DNA from 2 places in the Actinoallomurus sp. NPDC052274 genome. Region 1 is predicted to be linked to the other one. Evidence: predicted binding sites of a transcription regulator. Region 1 holds the regulator's gene; the other holds the start of a gene.
The links. Region 1 encodes LexA, which represses DNA repair genes until DNA is damaged. Its sites were predicted from a motif close to TCGAACANNTGTTCGA; they were not measured.
Positions count from the first base shown of each region.

Region 2: a site for LexA is predicted at 1,531-1,546, ahead of recA (recombinase RecA). Genes of this name have one in related genera too.

Region 1 is NZ_JBFAUT010000028.1:18,940-28,800, forward strand. It holds gene AB0K82_RS23600 (vitamin B12-dependent ribonucleotide reductase) at 1-2,676, opposite strand, end outside; gene nrdR (transcriptional regulator NrdR) at 2,749-3,213, opposite strand; gene lexA (transcriptional repressor LexA) at 3,866-4,570, shown strand; gene leuS (leucine--tRNA ligase) at 4,724-7,189, opposite strand; gene AB0K82_RS23620 (cytochrome P450) at 7,438-8,685, opposite strand; gene AB0K82_RS23625 (alpha/beta hydrolase) at 8,740-9,633, opposite strand; gene AB0K82_RS23630 (class I SAM-dependent methyltransferase) at 9,822-9,861, opposite strand, start outside.
Region 2 is NZ_JBFAUT010000025.1:44,972-54,832, reverse strand. It holds gene AB0K82_RS22125 (glutathionylspermidine synthase family protein) at 1-137, opposite strand, end outside; gene AB0K82_RS22120 (hypothetical protein) at 141-533, opposite strand; gene AB0K82_RS22115 (ATP-grasp domain-containing protein) at 602-1,474, opposite strand; gene recA (recombinase RecA) at 1,669-2,784, shown strand; gene AB0K82_RS22105 (regulatory protein RecX) at 2,827-3,696, shown strand; gene AB0K82_RS22100 (VOC family protein) at 3,747-4,193, opposite strand; gene AB0K82_RS22095 (DUF6597 domain-containing transcriptional factor) at 4,229-5,191, shown strand; gene rny (ribonuclease Y) at 5,624-7,195, shown strand; gene AB0K82_RS22085 (prolyl oligopeptidase family serine peptidase) at 7,519-9,534, opposite strand; gene AB0K82_RS22080 (amino acid ABC transporter permease) at 9,679-9,861, opposite strand, start outside.

The DNA.
Region 1 (9,861 bases):
GGGCTCCTCCGGCTCCTTGGCCTTCGGCTGCTCGACCGGCACCGACTGGGCCAGCGACTCGCGCTCGACGTCCTCCTCGGCGTGCAGCGCGGCCGGGTCCTGGCCCGCCGCCTGCGCCGTGCGCTCCTCGGCGGAGAAGATCCCCAGCTCGGCGCGCGTCTCGTACGGCAGGTGGTCGAGGGCGAGGCGACGGAAGATGTAGTCCATCATCGAGGTCGCCATCCGGATGTCCGGGTCGTCGGTCATGCCGGCCGGCTCGAACCGCATGTTGGTGAACTTCTCGACCCACGTCTCCAGCGGCACGCCGTACTGGAGGCTGATGGAGATCGCCATCGAGAAGGCGTCCATGACCCCGGCGAGCGTGGAGCCCTGCTTGCCGAGCTTGAGGAACACCTCACCGAGCCCGTTGTCCGGGTAGCAGGAGGCGGTCATGTAGCCCTCGGCACCGCCGACGGAGAACCGGGTGACGGTCGCGGTCCGCTGCTTGGGCAGGCGGGTCCGCACCGGGCCGCGCTCGATCACCGGGGCCGGCGCCGGCGCCTCCTCGACCTTCTCCTCGGTCTTCTTCTTGGCCACGGACAGCGGCTGGCCGACCTTGCAGTTGTCGCGGTAGATCGCCAGGGCCTTGAGACCGAGCTTCCAGCCCTCGAAGTAGATCTTCTCGACGTCCTCGACGGTGGCCTGCTCCGGCATGTTCACGGTCTTGGAGATCGCGCCGGACAGGAACGGCTGCACCGCGGCCATCATCCGCACGTGGCCCATCGGGCTGATCGCCCGCTCGCCCATCGCGCAGTCGAAGACCTCGTAGTGCTCGAGGCGCAGGCCGGGCGCGTCGACGACGTGGCCGTGCTCGGAGATGTACTCGACGACCGCCTCGATCTGCTCCTGCTGGTAGCCGAGCTTCTTCAGGGCGCGCGGCACGGTGTTGTTGACGATCTGCATCGAGCCGCCGCCGACCAGCTTCTTGTACTTGACCAGCGCCAGGTCGGGCTCGATGCCCGTCGTGTCGCAGTCCATCATGAGGCCGATCGTGCCGGTGGGCGCCAGCAGCGACGCCTGGGCGTTGCGGTAGCCGTTCTTCTCGCCGACCTTGAGGCACTGCCGCCACTGCTTGGTGGCCTCGCTGTGGATGGACTTGTCCATCACGTCGAGCGTGCGGATCTCGTCGTTGGCGACCGCGTGCTTGCGCATGACGCGCTGGTGCGCCTCGGCGTTGCGGGCGTAGCCGTCGTACGTGCCGACCGCGCCGGCCAGCTCGGCGGAGCGGCGGTAGGCCACACCGGTCATCAGCGAGGTGATGGCCGCCGCGAGCGAGCGCCCGCCCTCGGAGTCGTACGCGTGGCCGGTCGCCATCAGCAGCGCGCCGAGGTTGGCGTAGCCGATGCCGAGCTGGCGGTACGCCCGGGTCGTCTCACCGATCTTCTCGGTCGGGAAGTCCGCGAACGTGATGGAGATGTCCATCGCGGTGATGATCAGCTCGCTGAGCTTGACGAACCGCTCGACGTCGAAGGTGTTGTCGTCGTTCAGGAACTTCAGCAGGTTGATGCTGGCGAGGTTGCAGGACGAGTTGTCCAGGCTCATGTACTCCGAGCAGGGGTTGCTCGCCGTGATGCGCCCGGTCTCGGGGTTGGTGTGCCAGTCGTTGATCGTGTCGTCGTACTGGATGCCGGGGTCCGCGCACTCCCAGGCCGCCTGGGCGAGCTTGCGGAACAGCCCCTTGGCGTCGACCTGGCTGATGGCCTCGCCGGAACGGCGGGCGCGCAGGCCGAAGGAGTCGCCGGACTCCACCGCGCGCATGAACTCGTCGGAGACGCGGACGGAGTTGTTGGCGTTCTGGTACTGGACGCTGACGATGTCCTTGCCGCCCAGGTCCATGTCGAAGCCGGCGTCGCGCAGGGCGCGGATCTTGTCCTCTTCGCGCGCCTTGGTCTCGATGAACTCCTCGACGTCCGGGTGGTCGACGTCGAGGACGACCATCTTCGCCGCCCGGCGGGTCGCGCCACCGGACTTGATCGTCCCGGCGGAGGCGTCGGCGCCGCGCATGAACGACACCGGGCCGCTCGCGGTGCCGCCGGAGGACAGCAGCTCCTTGCTGGAGCGGATGCGGGAGAGGTTGACCCCCGACCCGGAGCCGCCCTTGAAGATGACGCCCTCTTCCTTGTACCAGTCCAGGATCGACTCCATCGTGTCGTCCACGGACAGGATGAAGCACGCGCTGACCTGCTGCGGCGAGGCGGTGCCGACGTTGAACCAGACCGGCGAGTTGAAGCTGAAGACCTGGTTGACCAGGGCGTGCTTCAGCTCGTGGTCGAAGATCTCGGCATCCTCCTCGGACGCGAAGTAGCCGTTCTTGACGCCGGTCTCGGTGTACACCCCGACGACCCGGTCGACCAGCTGCTTGAGGCTCGACTCGCGCTGCGGCGTGCCGACCGCGCCGCGGAAGTACTTCGAGGTGACGATGTTGACCGCGTTTACGGACCAGGTGTCGGGGAACTCGACGCCCTTCTGCTCGAAGTTCACCGACCCGTCGCGCCAGTTGGTCATGACGACGTCCCGGCGCTCCCACCGGACGTCGTCGTACGGGTGGACGCCCGGCCGCGTGAAGACGCGCTCCATCTTCAGGCCCCTGCGACCCGCCTTGCCCCGTCGGGCTGAGCCGCTCACCGTCTCCGTCATGACATCCCCCTTCTCGGGCACACCAGGCCCACCTCCAGGATTACCCGTACAGCCCGCGGTCCGGGCGCCGCCCTAGGAACGGGCGTCGCCGCCGGACGCCACGCGCAGCGATTCGATTTCCTTGGCGAAGTCGTCGAGCGTCTCGAACCCCCGGTAGACGGAGGCGAATCGCAGGTACGCGACCTCGTCGAGTTCACGGAGCGGGCCGAGGATCGCCAGCCCGATCTGGTGCGAGGGAATCTCGGCGTTCCCGGTCGCCCGGATCGCCTCCTCGACCCGCTGGCCGAGCATGGCCAGGGCGTCCTCGTTGACGGGACGGCCCTGACACGCCCGGCGCACTCCGGCGATGATCTTGTCCCGGGAGAACGGCTCGGTCACGCCACTGCGCTTGGCGACCATCATGAGCACCGTCTCCTGGGTGGTGAAGCGGCGGCCGCACTCGGGGCACGAACGCCGGCGCCGGATGGCGGCCCCGTCGTCGGCCGTGCGGCTGTCGATGACCCTGCTGTCGGTGTGTCGGCAGAACGGGCAGTGCATGGCTCCGGACTCCTCCCCCTGACAGCGGGTCACGCGCGAACTGCGCGAACCTCACCTCGTAACCACAACCTATGGTGAACTACATCCATGTAACTACTAGATGTTGGGGTCCAACCGTAGAGCCCGGCCGAGTGCATCGCAACCCGCGTGGGGCACCCGGCGAGAAGACGCCGCTCACATGGCGATCCGCCGCCCTCGTCGGCGTGTCGGGCCTTCCCCCGGGGGCGACGATCGGCCGCTTCGACCTCGTACATCCTGGATCACCTGCGGAAACGCAGCCGACGCCCGTCACGGTGAGGTCGATCACATCCCGGCCGGCGGCCGCGCGGGCGCGGGCGTCGCGCCCCCCCAAGACTGCCACGGGCGCACCGGCGCCGCGTCGGCGGGCACCCCCTTCGCGCCGGCCGCGCGAGAGCGCCGATCACGACGAGGCGGCAAGGCGTCGCCGCCAATGGCGCCCTCCTTCCCCGAACCCGGTCCGGGAATTACCCTCGAACGTATGTGCGAACCAAACGCGACATACCCCGGACCGCAAAATTCGACATTTTTCGAACACCTGTTTGATCATTTCCCGCAGAAGCGATAACGTCCCACTACGGGACCGAAATACCGGCGGCGACGCGTCACCGGGAAGACAGCCATCGGAGACACCATGAGCAAGGTTCGGGAAATGCCCGACGGCCCGGGCGACGAGAGCGGCCTGACCGTCCGGCAGCGCAAGGTGCTGGAAGTGATCAGGGACTCGGTGCAGCGGCGCGGTTATCCGCCGTCGATGCGGGAGATCGGCGAGGCCGTCGGCCTGACCAGTACCTCCAGCGTGTCCCACCAGCTCCGGACCCTGCAGCGCAAGGGTTTCCTGCTGCGCGACCCCAACCGGCCGCGCGCGGTCGTCGTCCGCATGCCAGGATCCCCGGCCATCGCCGCCGAGGCCGACGGCGAGTCGTACGAGGTCGCCAACGGCCAGGAGGCTCCCACGCGGCCGGCGCCCGCCTACGTCCCACTCGTCGGGCGCATCGCGGCGGGTGGCCCCATCCTCGCCGAGGAGGCCGTGGAGGACGTCTTCGCGCTGCCGCGGCAGCTCGTCGGCGAAGGCACCCACTTCCTGCTCAACGTCACCGGTGACTCGATGATCGAGGCGGCCATCGCCGACGGCGACTGGGTCGTCGTGCGTCAGCAGCCCGTCGCGGAGAACGGCGACATCGTGGCGGCGATGATCGACGGAGAGGCCACCGTCAAGACGCTCAAGCGCCGCGACGACAAGGTCTGGCTGATGCCGCACAACCCGGCGTACGACCCGATTCCCGGCGACGACGCGACCATTCTCGGGCGCGTGGTGGCGGTCCTGCGGAAGATGTGATCCCGCCCGGGATCCCCGGCGGCGACGCGGCCGTTCCGGGGCGCACGGTGACGGTCCCGCGGAATACGTGATCAGCCCCGGTTCGGTGCCACGGCACCGAACCGGGGCTAGTGCGTGTCCGACGAATCCCTGGCGGACACGCACCGGCGCCGATCAGGCGGGCACGATGTTCACGATCTTCGGAGCGCGCACGACGACCTTGCGGACGCCCCGGTCGCCCAGGGCCGCCCTGACCTTCTCCGACTCCAGCGCCAGGCGCTCCAGGTCGCCCTCGGCGATGTCCGGGGACACCTCCAGGCGGTCGCGGACCTTGCCCGCCACCTGGACCACGCAGGTCACCGACTCCTGCACCAGCAGCGCGGGCTCGGCCGCCGGCCAGCCGGCCTTGACCACCGGAGCCGTACGGCCCAGCCGCTCCCACATCTCCTCGGCGGTGTACGGCGCGACCAGCGACAGCATGACCGCCAGGGTCTCGGCGGCCTCCCGGACCGCCGGGTCGCCGGCGCCCGCCCCCGTGTCGATGGCCTTGCGCGCCGCGGAGGTCAGCTCCATCATCCGGGCGATCGCCACGTTGTAGCGGTGCGCCTCGACCAGCCGGGTGACCTCGTCGATCGTCCGATGCGTCACCTTGCGCAGCTCGACGTCGCCGGTCGCCGGGTCGGCGCCCGGCGCGGACGTCACCTCGGCGGCCACGCGGAAGACCCGCGCCAGGAACTTCACCGACCCCGACGGCGACACGTCCGCCCAGTCGATGTCGTCCTCCGGCGGACCGGAGAACAGCATCGTCAGCCGTACGGCGTCGACGCCGTACGCGGCGATCTGCTCGCCCAGGTCGACCAGGTTGCCGGTCGTCTTGGACATCGCGGAGCCGTTCAGGATGACCTGACCCTGGTTGACCAGCCGTTTGAAGGGCTCGGTGAAGTCGACCAGGCCCATGTCGTACAGCACCTTGGTGAAGAACCGCGCGTACAGCAGGTGCAGGATGGCGTGCTCGACACCACCGGTGTACTGGTCGGCCGGCATCCACCGGCGCACCTTCTCGGCGTCGAACGGGCCGTCCTCGTACCCCGGCGAGCAGTACCGCAGGAAGTACCAGGAGGAGTCGACGAAGGTGTCCATCGTGTCGGTGTCGCGCTTGGCCGGAGCGCCGCACTTGGGGCACGGGACGTTCACCCAGTCGGCGGCGGCCGCCAGCGGCGACACGCCCTTCGGGGCCAGGTCGGCGCCGCGCAGGTCGTCCGGCAGGCGCACGGGCAGCTGGTCGTCCGGGACCGGGACCTCGCCGCAGGCGTCGCAGTGGATGATCGGGATGGGCGTGCCCCAGAACCGCTGCCGGGAGATCAGCCAGTCGCGCAGCCGGTAGTTGACGGCGGCCTTGCCCAGGCCCTTCTCCTCCAGGATCTCGACGATCCGCGGGATGGCGGTGGACTTGGTCAGGCCGTCCAGGGGACCCGAGTTGACCAGTTCGCCCTCGCCGGGGGTGGCGGTCCCGGTCTCACCGGGGTCCGCCTCGCCCGTGTGCACGACGACGCGGACCGGCAGGCCGAACTTGCGGGCGAAGTCCAGGTCGCGCTGGTCGTGGGCGGGCACCGCCATGATCGCGCCGTGGCCGTACTCGGCCAGGACGTAGTCGGAGGCCCACACGGGGATCCGCTCGCCGTTCACCGGGTTGATCGCGTAGCGGCCCAGGAAGACGCCGGTCTTCTCCTTGTCGGTGGCCAGCCGCTCGATCTCCGTCTCGCGGCGGACCGCGTCCCGGTAGGTCTCGAACTCCGCGCGCTGCTCCGGCGCGCAGATCTCGTCGGCCAGCGGGGCGTCGGCGGCGACGACGAAGAAGGTCGCGCCGTACAGGGTGTCCGGCCGGGTGGTGTAGACGGTGATCGGCTCCGCGCGCCCCTCGATCTGGAAGGTGACGTCGGCGCCCTCGGAGCGGCCGATCCAGTTGCGCTGCATCAGCAGCACCCGCTCGGGCCACTCCAGCTCCGCCATGTCGGCCAGCAGCCGGTCGGCGTACTCAGTGATCTTGAAGTACCACTGCGTCAGGACGCGCTTCTCGACCACCGCGCCGCACCGCTCGCAGTGCCCGTTGACGACCTGCTCGTTGGCCAGCACGGTCTGGTCGTTCGGGCACCAGTTGACCTGGCCGCCCTTGCGGTACGCCAGGCCGCGCTCGTAGAAGCGCAGGAACAGCCACTGGTTCCAGCGGTAGTACTCCGGGTCGGAGGTGTGCAGCCGGCGTGACCAGTCGAAGGAGGCCGCGTAGCGCTTAAAAGACTCCGCCTGGGTGTCGATGTTGGTGTACGTCCACTCGGCGGGGTGGGAGTTGCGCTTGATCGCGGCGTTCTCGGCCGGCAGACCGAAGGAGTCCCAGCCGATGGGGTGCAGGACGTTGAAGCCCTTCTGGAGCCAGTACCGCGCCACCACGTCGCCGATCGCGAACGCCTCGGCGTGCCCCATGTGGAGGTCGCCGGAGGGATACGGGAACATGTCCAGCGCGTACTTGCGGGGCCGCTCGTCGGCGGGGTCCTCGCTCGCCGCGAAGGGCTTCAGCTCCTCCCACCGGGCCTGCCACTTGTCCTGGAACGTCCGTGGGTCGTAGTTCTCGTCGGCGCCTGTCATGGTTCCTCGTCTGATTCGCACGGCTTCGGCTGGCGGTGAACCGTGCCCCTGGCATGAGAACGCCCCTCACGCAGGAGGGGCTGCCGCGTCGACGGCTCGGGTCAACGCGGCCGGCTGAGGAGCAGCCGAGATCGCATACCTCAAGACTATCGCAGACGCAAGGACGCCGGGCGGCCGCCGGACGACGCCTCGCCCGGGCGAAGCGCCGTTCGGCGGCCGCATCAGGACGGTGCCGTGGGCGCGGCGTGTCAGATGGCGTACGGCAGGTGCTTGATGCCGTTGATGAAGTTGGACAGCAGGCGGTCGGGCTCACCCGTGGCGCGGACGCCCGGAGCCCGGCGGAACAGTTCCCGGAACATCACGGTGATCTCCCGGCGGGCCAGGTGGGCGCCGAGGCAGAAGTGCGGGCCGGGGCCGCCGAAACCGACGTGCGGATTGGGATCGCGGGTGATGTCGAAGACGTCCGGGTCGGTGAAGACGGTCTCGTCCCGGTTGGCCGACCAGTAGTAGAGCAGCAGCTTGTCGCCGGCCGTGAACTCATGGCCGTTCAGCTCGGTGTCGCGGGTCGCGGTGCGCCGCATCCAGATGACCGGCGAGGCGTACCGCACGATCTCCTCCACCGCGCCGGGGACGTACCGCTCGAAGTCCGACGCGATCAGCTCCCGCTGCTCCGGGTAGCGGGTGAGCAGGTGCAGGCCGTGGGCGATGGCGTTGCGGGTGGTCTCGTTGCCGGCGACGACCAGGAGGATGAAGAACGAGCCGAGCTCCTGGTCGGTCAGCGACTCGCCGTCGATGTTGGCGTTCACCAGCGCGGAGGTGAGGTCGCCGGTCGGCTCCCCGCGGCGTCTGCGGCCGAGCTCCTCGACGAGGTCCTTCAGCGTCTGCCCCGCCTCGAGGAGCTGCAGCGCGACCTGGTCGGCCTCCTCGGAGACGAACTCGGTGTCGGCGCCGGCGAGGATGATGTTGGAGTTGTCGAAGACGGTCTTGTAATGCGCCTCGTCGATGCCCATCAGGTCACAGATGATCTTCAGGGGGAGCCGGGCGGCGACGTCGGTGACGAAGTCGCCGCCGCCCTTGGCGAGGACCTCCTCGACGACCTGTTCGGCGACGGCCTGGACCTGGTCCTCGAACCGCTGGATCATGCGCGGCGAGAACGCGCGCGAGACGATCCGGCGGATCTTGGCATGCCGCGGGTCGTCCATGTTGATCATGGAGCCGAAGTACTCGCCCAGGTCGGCCGGCATGTCGTTGATGTTGATCGCGCCCTGCCCGGAGCAGAAGTCGGCCGGCCGGCGCGAGGCCTCGACGACGTCCGCGTGGGTGGTCAGCGCGTAGTACCCGGGCCCCGCCGGCACGAACGACAGCTCCGGCTCCCGGAAGAACGCCGGCCGGGGCAGATACCGCAGCGTCCGGAACGCCGCGTGACGCTCGTCGAGCGGGCGCGCCCAGAAATCCCACTCGGTCAGGTCGATCCCGTCGGGCCGGGTCTTCTCCACGCCGCTCCTCCTCGACTAGAACGCGATTCTGCGCCATTCTGCCAAAGTGAGCACTTACATCGCACCGGTTCGCACGGGCCGATCGGTGGCCAGCCAGTCCAGGATCAGCCGGTCGACCTCCCCGGGCCGCTCCAGGTGCGCGAAGTGCCCGGCACCGGCGACGATCGCCGACCTCGAACCGGGCGGGAGATGCCCGTCGACGCCGTGGGCGAGCCCGGCGTCCAGGCAGCCGTCGGCCGACCCGTGCAGATACAGGATCGGCCGCTCGCCTACGCGTTCGGCCGCCTCCTGCTCGGCGGCGTACGCGGGCAGGTGCCGGGACGGGTCGAGCATCGCCCGGTAGTAGCCGATGGCGGCGGACAGGTTCGCCGGGTCGCGGAGGCACTCTTTGGCGTGGGCGACGTCGCGGGCGGCGTCGTAGCCCGGCGACCAGTCCGCCCACAGGCCGTCGAGGAACGCCAGGTCCTCCGTCAGCACCGCGGTCTCGGCCAGCGGCGTCTGGAACAGGAAGATGTAGAAGGACCGCTTGAGCTGCGCGTAGTGGAAGAAACCCGACAGCATGGCCCCGAGCGGTGGGAGCGCCATGGCCACCGCCCGCCGCCAGCGCTGCGGGGCGTGCGCGACGGCGGCGTACGTCGCGGCGGCGCCCCAGTCGTGTCCGATGAGCACCGCGTCGGCGTCCCCGCCGAACGCCTCGTGCAGGGCGTTCGCGTCGGCCGCGAGCGCGCCGACCTGGTAGGCGCCGTCCTTCGGCACGTCCGTGGGCGCGTAGCCGCGCAGGAACGGCGCGACCGCGTGGTAGCCGGCGCCGGCCAGCGCAGGGAGCAGATGCCGCCAGGTGTGCGCCGAGTCGGGGAAGCCGTGCAGGCACAGCGCGAGCGGCCCGTCGCCGGCCTCGAGGTAGCCGAAGCTCAGGCCGTTCGCCTGGATCGTCGCGATCTCCGTCATGAGGCCGACACTAAGCCGCCGTCGCCGACCCGTCACGCCCTCCGCGACGTCCCGGAGTGGTCGCGGCGCACCGCCGCGACCACCCGTCACCGCGGCCGACCCGCGACCGGCCGTCACCGCGGCCGACCCGCGACCACCCGTCACCGCGGCCGGCCGTCACCGCGGCCGGCCGTCACCGCGGCCGGCGGTCAGCCGGCCGACGGCGGCTCGAACGCGGGTCGCAGCGGC
Region 2 (9,861 bases), on a different contig from region 1:
TCGAACGTGTAGTGCACTGACTCGTCCCAGTACGGGCGGGTCAGATGCTCGGGATGCGAGGTGCGGTGATAGGCCAGCCCCTGCGACTCGACGATCTGATCCCAGCGCGCCCGGGGCTTCGAATGCCCGCGCCGCACCGCTCAGCCTCCCCGCGAACTGCTGCCGTGGTGACCGAACCCGCCCCGCGAGACGCCATGGCCGCTGCTGTGGCTCTTGCCGCTGGAGATCACCCGGCCGCCGCGCGAGACGATCCGGGTGCCCCCTCGCGGGCGGACCGACGAGCCGCCCGAGACGTAGCCGTTGTTGCGGTACCGGCCGCCGTAGTACCAGTAGTAACGCCCGTACGATCCGCCGTTGTCGCAGAAGTAGTCGGGGACGACGCGGTAGGAGCTGCCGGCCGGCGCCCAGCTGTCGACGCAGTACGCGGTCTCACTCCGCGAGGAGCAACCGACGAGGGTCAACGACAGAAGGCTCACCGCGCTGAGTTGCACGATGCCGGACCGCATCATCCGGCGGGCGTCCTTCGGGGGCATTTGCGGTCGGATCTCCGGAGTTGGGAGTGATGACCGGTAAGTCTAGAGCCAAGATCCTGACGAAAGCACTACCTGATCGGGAAGCTGAGGTACAGATCCGCAGGTTCGGCCACCGACGGCAGATCGCTCACCTGACCGTCGCCGACCTCGACCACCCGCCAGGTCCCGTCCTCGCGCCGGGCCAGGTCCGTCGTGATGAACCGGCAGCCGAGCGCGCGCACGCACGGCGCGATCGGGTCCGCCTGCGGACGCGGATACCGGTCCGGCGTGTCCGGGTGGGGACCCATCAGCACCGGCTCGCCGTCGACCCACCACACGCGGGCCTCGCCGCCGTCGAACCGCTCGTACTCACGGATGACGACGCCGCCGGCGAGGAGGTCGCCCTGGCGTTCGACGAACCGGGTCACCACGGCGTGCAGCCGCTCCACGTCGGCGAGGTCGGGGATGTAACAGGCCTCGTCCCACTCGTGCTTGCGCGACTTGACGTAGTCCTTCACGACCGCCGGCCCGGACCGCAGCGGGCGTACGAGCTCGGCCAGCTTGTCGGCCGCCGGGGTGGCGCCGGGGGACAGCGGCAGCCACACGCTGGCGGGCGTGACGCCCGCGAACGTGTCGTACCAGCCGGGCAGCTCATGGGCCTTCTCGTAGCCGTCCGGCGGAACGGCGAGGACGACGCCGCGGGCGGCGAGCGCGGCGGCGAGCGCGGCGTACTGCGCCGTCGTCGCCATCCAGCCGCGATACCAGGCCGTTCCCAGCCCGTCGGGCACGCGCCGTACGGCCGCGGCGGCGTCACCGCGCTGCAGGGCGTCATGGTCGATGAGCGCGACCGATCCGCCGAGCGCACGTACGGCCTCGGCCTCTCGGGCGAAGTGCTCGTCGACCCGCCGGGGGTGCAACGGGTCGGCGCACATGAGGATGGTCACCGGCATGATCCTGTGCATCAGCGTAGGGCAAGACGCCGGGTCTTTCCCGGGGGAATCGGCGCGTCCGTTCATGATCGAACACGTGTTCGGCTAGAGTGAAGGAAGCGACGACGTTGTCCACAGTGGTGGGCCGGACCCTCGAAAATTGTCGGCGGGTCCCCGTAACGTCGCTTCCGACAACAGCAGGCATCGACCCCACAGGGACACCTCACATGGCAGCAAACGATCGCGAGAAGGCCCTCGAGGCGGCGCTCGCGCAGATCGAGCGGCAGTTCGGCAAGGGTTCCGTCATGCGGCTGGGCCAGGAGGGGCGCCCCCCGGTCGAGGTGATCCCGAGCGGTTCGATCGCCCTCGACGTCGCCCTGGGCATCGGCGGCTACCCGCGTGGCCGCGTGGTCGAGATCTACGGTCCGGAGTCCTCCGGTAAGACGAGCCTCGCCCTGCACGCCGTGGCGAGCGCGCAGAAGGCCGGCGGCATCGCCGCGTTCGTGGACGCGGAGCACGCGCTCGACCCGGAGTACGCCAAGAAGATCGGCGTCGACATCGACGCCCTCCTCGTCTCCCAGCCCGACACGGGTGAGCAGGCCCTCGAGATCACCGACATGCTGATCCGCTCCGGCGCGATCGACGTCGTCGTCATCGACTCCGTCGCGGCGCTCGTGCCCCGCGCCGAGATCGAGGGCGAGATGGGCGACAGCCACGTCGGCCTCCAGGCCCGCCTCATGTCCCAGGCCCTCCGCAAGCTCACCGGCGCCATCAACCAGACCAAGACCACAGCGATCTTCATCAACCAGCTGCGGGAAAAGGTGGGGGTTATGTTCGGTTCGCCCGAAACGACCACCGGTGGTAAGGCGCTGAAGTTCTACGCGTCGGTGCGGCTGGACGTGCGGCGGATCGAGACGATGAAGGACGGCACGGACGCGGTCGGCAACCGCACCCGCGTCAAGGTCGTCAAGAACAAGATGGCCCCGCCGTTCAAGGTGGCCGACTTCGACATCCTCTACGGCGTGGGCATCAGCCGCGAGGGCGGCCTGATCGACATGGGCGTCGAGCACGGCTTCGTGCGCAAGTCCGGCGCCTGGTACACCTACGAGAACGACCAGCTCGGCCAGGGCAAGGAGAACGCGCGGCGGTTCCTCAAGGAAAACCCGGACATCGCCGACGAGATCGAGAAGAAGATCAAGGAGAAGCTCGGCGTCGGGCCGCGCATCGACGCCCCGGCGGAGCCGGCGGGCGCTCCCGCCGCTCCTCCGGCGGCCGCTGCCGCTGCGGGCAAGGCCGCACCGGCCAAGCGTGCCGCGAAGACCCCGAAGCCGGGAGACGTGTGATCCCGGGTCGTCCTTCGGTGGGACCGCTCGAGGGACTGACCCATGAACGCTCCTGAAGGGTGGCGGCGTCCCGCTCCACGCCGGACCGAACCCGGCGCGGACCCGTCGGCGGGCGGCACGGCCGATCCGGCGGGCACCGAAGCTCTTCCGGCGGACGGCACAGAGATCCAGGTGGGCGGCGCGAACACGTCGGCGGGCGGCGCGGCCCGGCGGGCGCGTGCCCAAGCCGCCCCGGCGACCGGCGCGGCCGGTCCGGCGGGTGCCGAATCTCTTCCGACGGCCGGTCCGGGGAACACGGCGGGCGGTGAGACAACGGCGGCCGGGAGGCCGGGGCGGCGGGGGCGGAGGCGCGGCGGGGGCCGCCTCGCCGAGGGGCCGACGCCGGGCAGCCCGGCGGCGCAGGGCCCGCCCGCCGATCCGGAGGCGGTGGCGCGCGAGATCTGCCTGCGACAGCTCTCCTTCGCCCCCAAGACCCGCGCCCAGCTCGCCGACGCGCTGCGCCGCAAGGGCGTGCCCGACGACGTCGCCGAGCGGGTGCTGGGCCGCTACTCCGAGGTCGGGCTGATCGACGACGCGGCGTTCGCGCGCGCCTGGGTCGAGTCGCGCCACGCCGGCCGGGGGCTGGGCCGCCGGGCGCTCGCGGCCGAGCTGCGGCGACGCGGCGTCGCCGACGAGACGGTCAGCGAGGCCATGGAGGAGCTCGGCCCGGAGCAGGAGGAGGCGGCGGCCCGCGAGCTGGTCGCCCGCAGGCTGCCCGGCACCCGGGGCCTCGACCCGGTCAAGCGCACCCGGCGGCTGATGGGCATGCTCGCCCGCAAGGGTTACTCCGGCGGCCTGGCGTACCGTGTCGTCCGCGAGGCGCTGGAGGCCGAAGGCGCCGAGGAACTCCCGGATCTATCGTTCGACGACTGATGTCGCCACCGGCATCCTCCGCGCGGCCCCGGACTCCAGGCCGGGGCGCGTCAAGGCGTGTTCTCGATCGGTGTCAGGTGGACGCGGCCGGTCTCGTCGACCCGCCAGCCCGGATTGTGGCAGATCTCCCAGACGACGCCGTTCGGGTCGGCCACATGGCCGTGGTAGCCGCCGAACTCCGCGGTCTGCGGGCTCTTGACGAGCGTTCCGCCGGCCTCGACGGCGCGCTTCACGGTGGCCTCGACGTCGGCGGGGGTCGCGACGTTCTGGGACAGGGTGAGACCGCCGAGCCTCCCGTCGTTCGCCGTGCCCTGCATGTCGGCGACGAACTTGGTCGCCTCGAACAGGCCCAGGACCAGGCCGGGGGCGATCTGGAAGAAGATGATCTCGCCGGGGACGTCCAGGAGCGGTGTCCAGCCGAGCCCGTCGCGGTAGAAGGCCCGGGCGGCGTCGAGGTCGGGCGTCGACAGAGTGATGAAGTGTGCTCGCTGTTCCATGTTCTCCAGCATGGCGCGAGCGCGGGGAGGCGGTCTTGAACGGATCGGACACGACGTCCTCGCACGCGCCGGACCCGGCGTCCTTGACCCGGCCGGACCCGGCGCCCTTGACCCGGCCGGACCCGGCGCCCTTGACCCGGCCGGACCCGGCGTCGCTCTACCGTGAGGTCGCCCCCGCGGAGCCGCACCCGTTCGTGCGGTGCTGGTGGGAGCAGAGCGTCGACGAGCGGGTGGACGGCTACGTGCAGCGGGTGCTGCCGGACGCCTGCGCGGACGTGATCGTCTCGGCGGACGGGAGCGCGGTCGTCGTCGGGCCGGCGACGGAGCCCGTCCTGCCCCGGTTGCGCGGTGGGGAACGCCTTCGGGGGCTGCGCATCCATACCGCCGCCATCGGCACGGTGCTCGGCCTGCCCGCCTGCGAGCTGCGCGACCTCAAGGTGCCGCTCCGCGAGCTGTTCCCGGCCGCCGAGGCGGGACGGATCGCGGACGACGTATGGCGCGGTCGGAGCTGGTCGCCCGCTGTGGACGGGCCGCCGGAGGACCGCCGGATCGAGTACGCCGTCCGCCGTCTCATGCGAACCGGGACACGGGTCGCGGACCTCGCCGGGGAGCTCGACCTCTCCGAGCGCCAGTTGCGCCGTTTGCTCCTGGCCGCGACCGGGCTGGAGCCACGGACCCTGCGGCGCGTGGCGCGCCTCCAACGCTTCCTGACATTGTCCGACCAGGCCCGTACGCCGTCCGCCCAGGCCCGTACGCGGCCGGCGTCGGATCGGGCCCGTACGCGGTCGGATCGGGCCTGTACGCGGTCCGGTCCGGTCCGGCCGGAAAGGTCGCTGGCCGAGCTCGCGGTCTCCGCCGGATACGCCGATCAGGCGCATCTGAGCCGGGAGGTGCGCGTCCTGGCAGGGCTGACGCCGTCCGCGCTGCTGGCCGAACGTCACCCGTCCGCGGCGACGGCCGGCCGGCCCGGTGACACAGGGCATGACTTCCCGGCTTGACCCGACGGGCTCCTCGAAACCGGCCGTCGGGGGTGACCCGCTCACACCTCTGCCTCGGCCCTGACATGGACCGTTACTGCAAAGATCGAGTGAATCGTCCGGAACGTGGGGTCTTTTCTTGCCCATTACCTCTTGGCCGCTTACGGTTACCGCAGTGAGGTGTTACTCCGCGCAGTGCGGATTGCCATAGGACTGACCGCGTTCGACCAGTTGAAGGGTGTTGTGCCCGGCTCCCGCAGCCGGTGGTTCGCATAGCCAGGGTTCTGGAACGCTCCGGAGCCCGCCTGATCATGCGCGTCCGGCAGCGGCCGGGGGCGCTGGTCGCGGCCGTCCCGGGACCGTACGGCGCGCCCGTAACGCCTCGCGTCGCCGACATCAGGGCCTCCTGATGGCGCAGCGTCGAGGAGAGGGGTCAGTGCCGTGATTTACGTCGTGACAGGTGCGGCACTGGCGGTCATCCTGGCGCTGGTCGTCCTGGTCCTCATCGTGCTGCGCCGTTTCGACGCAGCCGCCCGTACGGTCGCGGCGAACGAGGAGCAGGCGGAGGCGCAGCGGGGCGCCGAGGAGATCGTCACCAAGGCCCGCGCCGACGCCCAGGAGATCATCAGCGACGCCGAGGTCAAGGCGCGGGAGGCGTCCGCGGCGGCGCGATCCGAGGTCGAGGACGAGATCAAGTCGCTGAAGGAGGACCTGCGGGCGCTCCGTGAGGATCTCGAGCGCCGCGAGGCCCGGCTCGCCGAGCGCGAGCACCGGCTGGACGACGAGGTGCGCCGCCTGGAGGAGCGCGCCCGTGAGCTGGCCGACGCCAAGCAGGCGCTGAAGGAACGGCGGGCCGCGCTCGACCGGCTCGACGACGAGCGCAAGAGCGTGCTCGAGCAGGCCGCCGGGCTCACCGCCGACCAGGCCAAGACCGAGCTCGTCTCCCTGATCGAGAACCAGGCCAAACGCGAGGCCGCGCTGATCACGCGGGACATCGAGAACGAGGCGCGCGAAGAGGGCGAGAAACGCGCCCGCAAGATCGTGACCCTGGCGATCCAGCGGGTCGCCAGTGAGCAGACCACCGAGTCGGTCGTGTCGGTGCTGCACCTGCCCAGCGACGAGATGAAGGGCCGGATCATCGGCCGTGAGGGCCGCAACATCCGTTCCTTCGAGACGACGACCGGCGTGAACCTCATCATCGACGACACGCCCGAGGCCGTACTGCTGAGCTGCTTCGACCCCGTGCGCCGGGAGGTCGGCCGGCTGACACTGGAGAAGCTGGTCCTCGACGGCCGGATCCATCCGCAGCGGATCGAGGAGATCTACGAGCACAGCAAGGCCGAGGTCGAGCAGTTGTGCGTGCGCTCCGGTGAGGACGCCCTGCTGGAGCTGGGGCTCACCGACATGCACCCGGAACTGATCACATTGCTGGGCCGCCTGCGGTACCGGACGTCGTACGGGCAGAACGTCCTGGCGCACCTCATCGAGTCGGCGCACCTGGCCGGGGTCATGGCGGCCGAGCTGAGACTGCCGGTTCCGCTGCTGAAGCGGTGCACGCTGCTGCACGACATCGGCAAGGCGCTGACGCACGAGGTGGAGGGCAGCCACGCGCTGATCGGTGCGGAGATCGCCCGGCGGTACGGCGAGGACGAGGACGTCGTGCACGCCATCGAGGCGCACCACAACGAGGTCGAGGTGCGCACCGTGGAGGCGGTGCTGACCCAGGCCGCGGACTCCATCAGCGGAGGCCGCCCGGGTGCGCGGCGCGAGTCGCTGGAGGCGTACGTCAAGCGGCTCGAACGGCTCGAGGAGATCGCGGCCACGCGCGAGGGCGTCGAGAAGGTCTTCGCCATGCAGGCCGGCCGGGAGATCCGGGTGATGGTGCGGCCCGATTCGGTGGACGACCTGCAGGCGCAGGTCATCGCGCACGACATCGCCAAGCAGGTCGAGGAGGAGCTGACCTATCCCGGCCAGATCCGGATCACGGTGGTCCGCGAGTCGCGCGCCACGGAGTTCGCCCGCTGACGACCGCGGCCCGGTCGACCGGACCGCCGTACCGGCCGGGGTCTTCCCGGACCGGCGGCGGCCCACCTCGCTCCGGGGCCGCGCTCCGGAACCGCGTTCCGGACTGCCTCCCGCGACCGTGCTCCGGCTCCGGCCTCCGTGACCGTGCTCCGGCCTCCGTGACCGTGCTCCGGACTCCGTGACCGTGCTCCGGCTCCGGCCTCCGTTACCGTGCTCCGGCTCCGGGATCCGGGATCCGGTCCGGCCCTCCGGGACCGCGCTCCAGGACCGTGCCGCGGTCCCGGGCCGGGCGGCCCGGCCGGGCGTGGGTGGGCCCGGAGGCCTCAGGCGGTGGTCTCGGCCTGCTCCGAGGCGGCGGCCTCCGGCCCCGGCGCGCCGGCCTCCTCGGCGGGCGGGCGGCCGACGGTGAGGTCGATCGGCGCGACGTCCTTCGGCTCGAACCCCAGCGTCTGCCCGTAGAAGGCGAGCTCGGCCTCCAGGCAGGCGATGACCGTGTCCGCGCGCCGGAACCCGTGCGACTCTCCCTCGAACGTCAGGTACGCGTACGGCGTCTGCTTGCGCGCCATCGCCTCGGCGAACCGCTCGGACTGCGGCGGGGAGACGATCGGGTCGTCCAGGCCCTGCAGGAGGAGTACGGGGCAGGAGACCTCCGACGCGCGCGCGACCGGCGACCGCTCCTCGTACGTGCGCTCGAAGCCGGGGATCGGCCCGATCAGCCCGTACAGGTAGGTCGATTCGAAGTCGTGGGTCTCCTTGAGCCAGTTCTGCGGGTCGGAGATGCCGAAGTAGGAGGTGCCCGCCTTGAACAGGTCCGTCTGCGTCACCGCGCAGAGCGTCGTCCAGCCGCCGGCGCTGCCGCCGCGGATGGCCAGCCGTCCGGGATCGGCGGTGCCACCGCGGATGAGCGCCTCCGCGGCGGCCACGCTGTCCTCGACGTCCACGATCCCCCACTGGCGGCGCAGCCGTTCGCGGTAGGCGCGGCCGTATCCGGTGGAGCCGCCGTAGTTCACGTCGATCACGCCGATGCCCCGGCTGGTGAAGTAGGCGATCTCCAGGTCCAGCACGCTCGTCCCATGATCGGTCGGGCCGCCGTGCACGAACACGACGTACGGCGGCAGCTCGCCCGCAGGGGCCTGGAAGGCCGGGTTGGACGGCGGGTACACGTAGGCGTGCACCGGGCGCCCGAACGGGCCCTCGAGCTCCTGGGCGCGCGGCAGCGGGAGATAGGCCGCCTCGGGCGGGGAGTCGAGCTCGCTGCGCAGCACCTTCGCCTCGCCGCTGTCGGCGTCCACCACGACCACCGACCAGGGAATGTCGGGTGCGCCCGCGATGCCCACGATGCTCGTCCCGTCGGCGGAGAGCTGGGGCTTCCAGTCGGTGTAGGGCAGGTCGAAGTCGACCAGCTCGGCCGTCTCCGGGTCGTACAGACCGAGCCGCTGGTCGCCCTGGCCGTGCAGCACCGCGACGCGACCGTCGTCCAGGACGGCGTACGGACGACCGCCGAGCTGCCACAGCGCTCCGGCGAACTCCTCCTCGGCCGGGTACAGCGCCTGCGGGGACTCGCCGTGCAGGCCGAGCTCGTAGAGGTTCCACCAGCCCGGCCAGTCGGACACGACGTACATCCGGGACTCGCTCAGCCACGTGGGCGCCAGCGCCGACTCGCTCAGGCCGCCCTTGACCTGCCGTGGCCGGTCCAGCGCGCCCGTCTCGTCGAATGCGGCGACCCGTACCTCGGTGCCGTCCCACGGCATTCGCGGGTGGCTCCACTGCATCCAGGCGAGGTGACCGCCCTCCGGGGACGGCGTGGGGAAGGCGTAGAAGTCGGCGCCGCTGACGAGCTCGCGGATCGCCCCGGCGTTGTCCGCGGCGCCGCCGTCGACGGGGACCGCGACGATCGCCCGGCGTACGCCCGCGGTGGTGTGGCCCTCGCAGACGCACCAGATGTGCTGGGCGTCCGGCGCGAGCGCGAAGTCGGCGTAGCGGAGGCCGGCGGGCTGCGCGGGCTCCGGGGTCAGCGGGCGCGGCAGCTCGCCCGGCGTGAGCCGGTAGAGCCGCTGGTCCTCGTAGTTGGCGAAGACCACGTCGCCGTCGGGAAGGGGAATGTAGGACCGCCCGCCGTACTCGTGCACGCGGGTACGGGCGTTCCACGGCGCGGGCAGCAGGTCGACGCCGGACCGCACGATCGTGGTCCGGCCGCCCTTGTCCGGGCGGGTCTCCTGCCACCACACCCGATCACCGTGGATGGTGGGGTAGCTGAGTCGCAGGCGCGCGCGGGCCACGTCGGCGGCGGAGATCGGAGAGGACCAGGATCCGTAGGGGGCGGTAGCGCGAGCGGTCATATCGGAATCGTCTCGCAAACCGGGCGCTCATGGGGCCTCGACCCGAGACTTGACGCGGCCGAACATCGCCGCGTGCGGTGGGAGACACGAACGGGCCGGTGGATCGACCACCGGCCCGTTTCATGTCCGTCGACGTGTCGCCTACTACGCGGTGACCTTTCCGGGCAGGCCCGCCGTGGGCAGCGCGCCGGGGTCGGCGCTGAGCGTCTTGGCGGAGCTCTTGCGGCTGCGCCGGCTCCGCTTCTCCAGCCAGGTGGCCAGGTAGCTGAGCGCCAGGTTCATCGCGATGTAGATCAGCGCGATCACGATCGCGGCCGGGATCAGGTT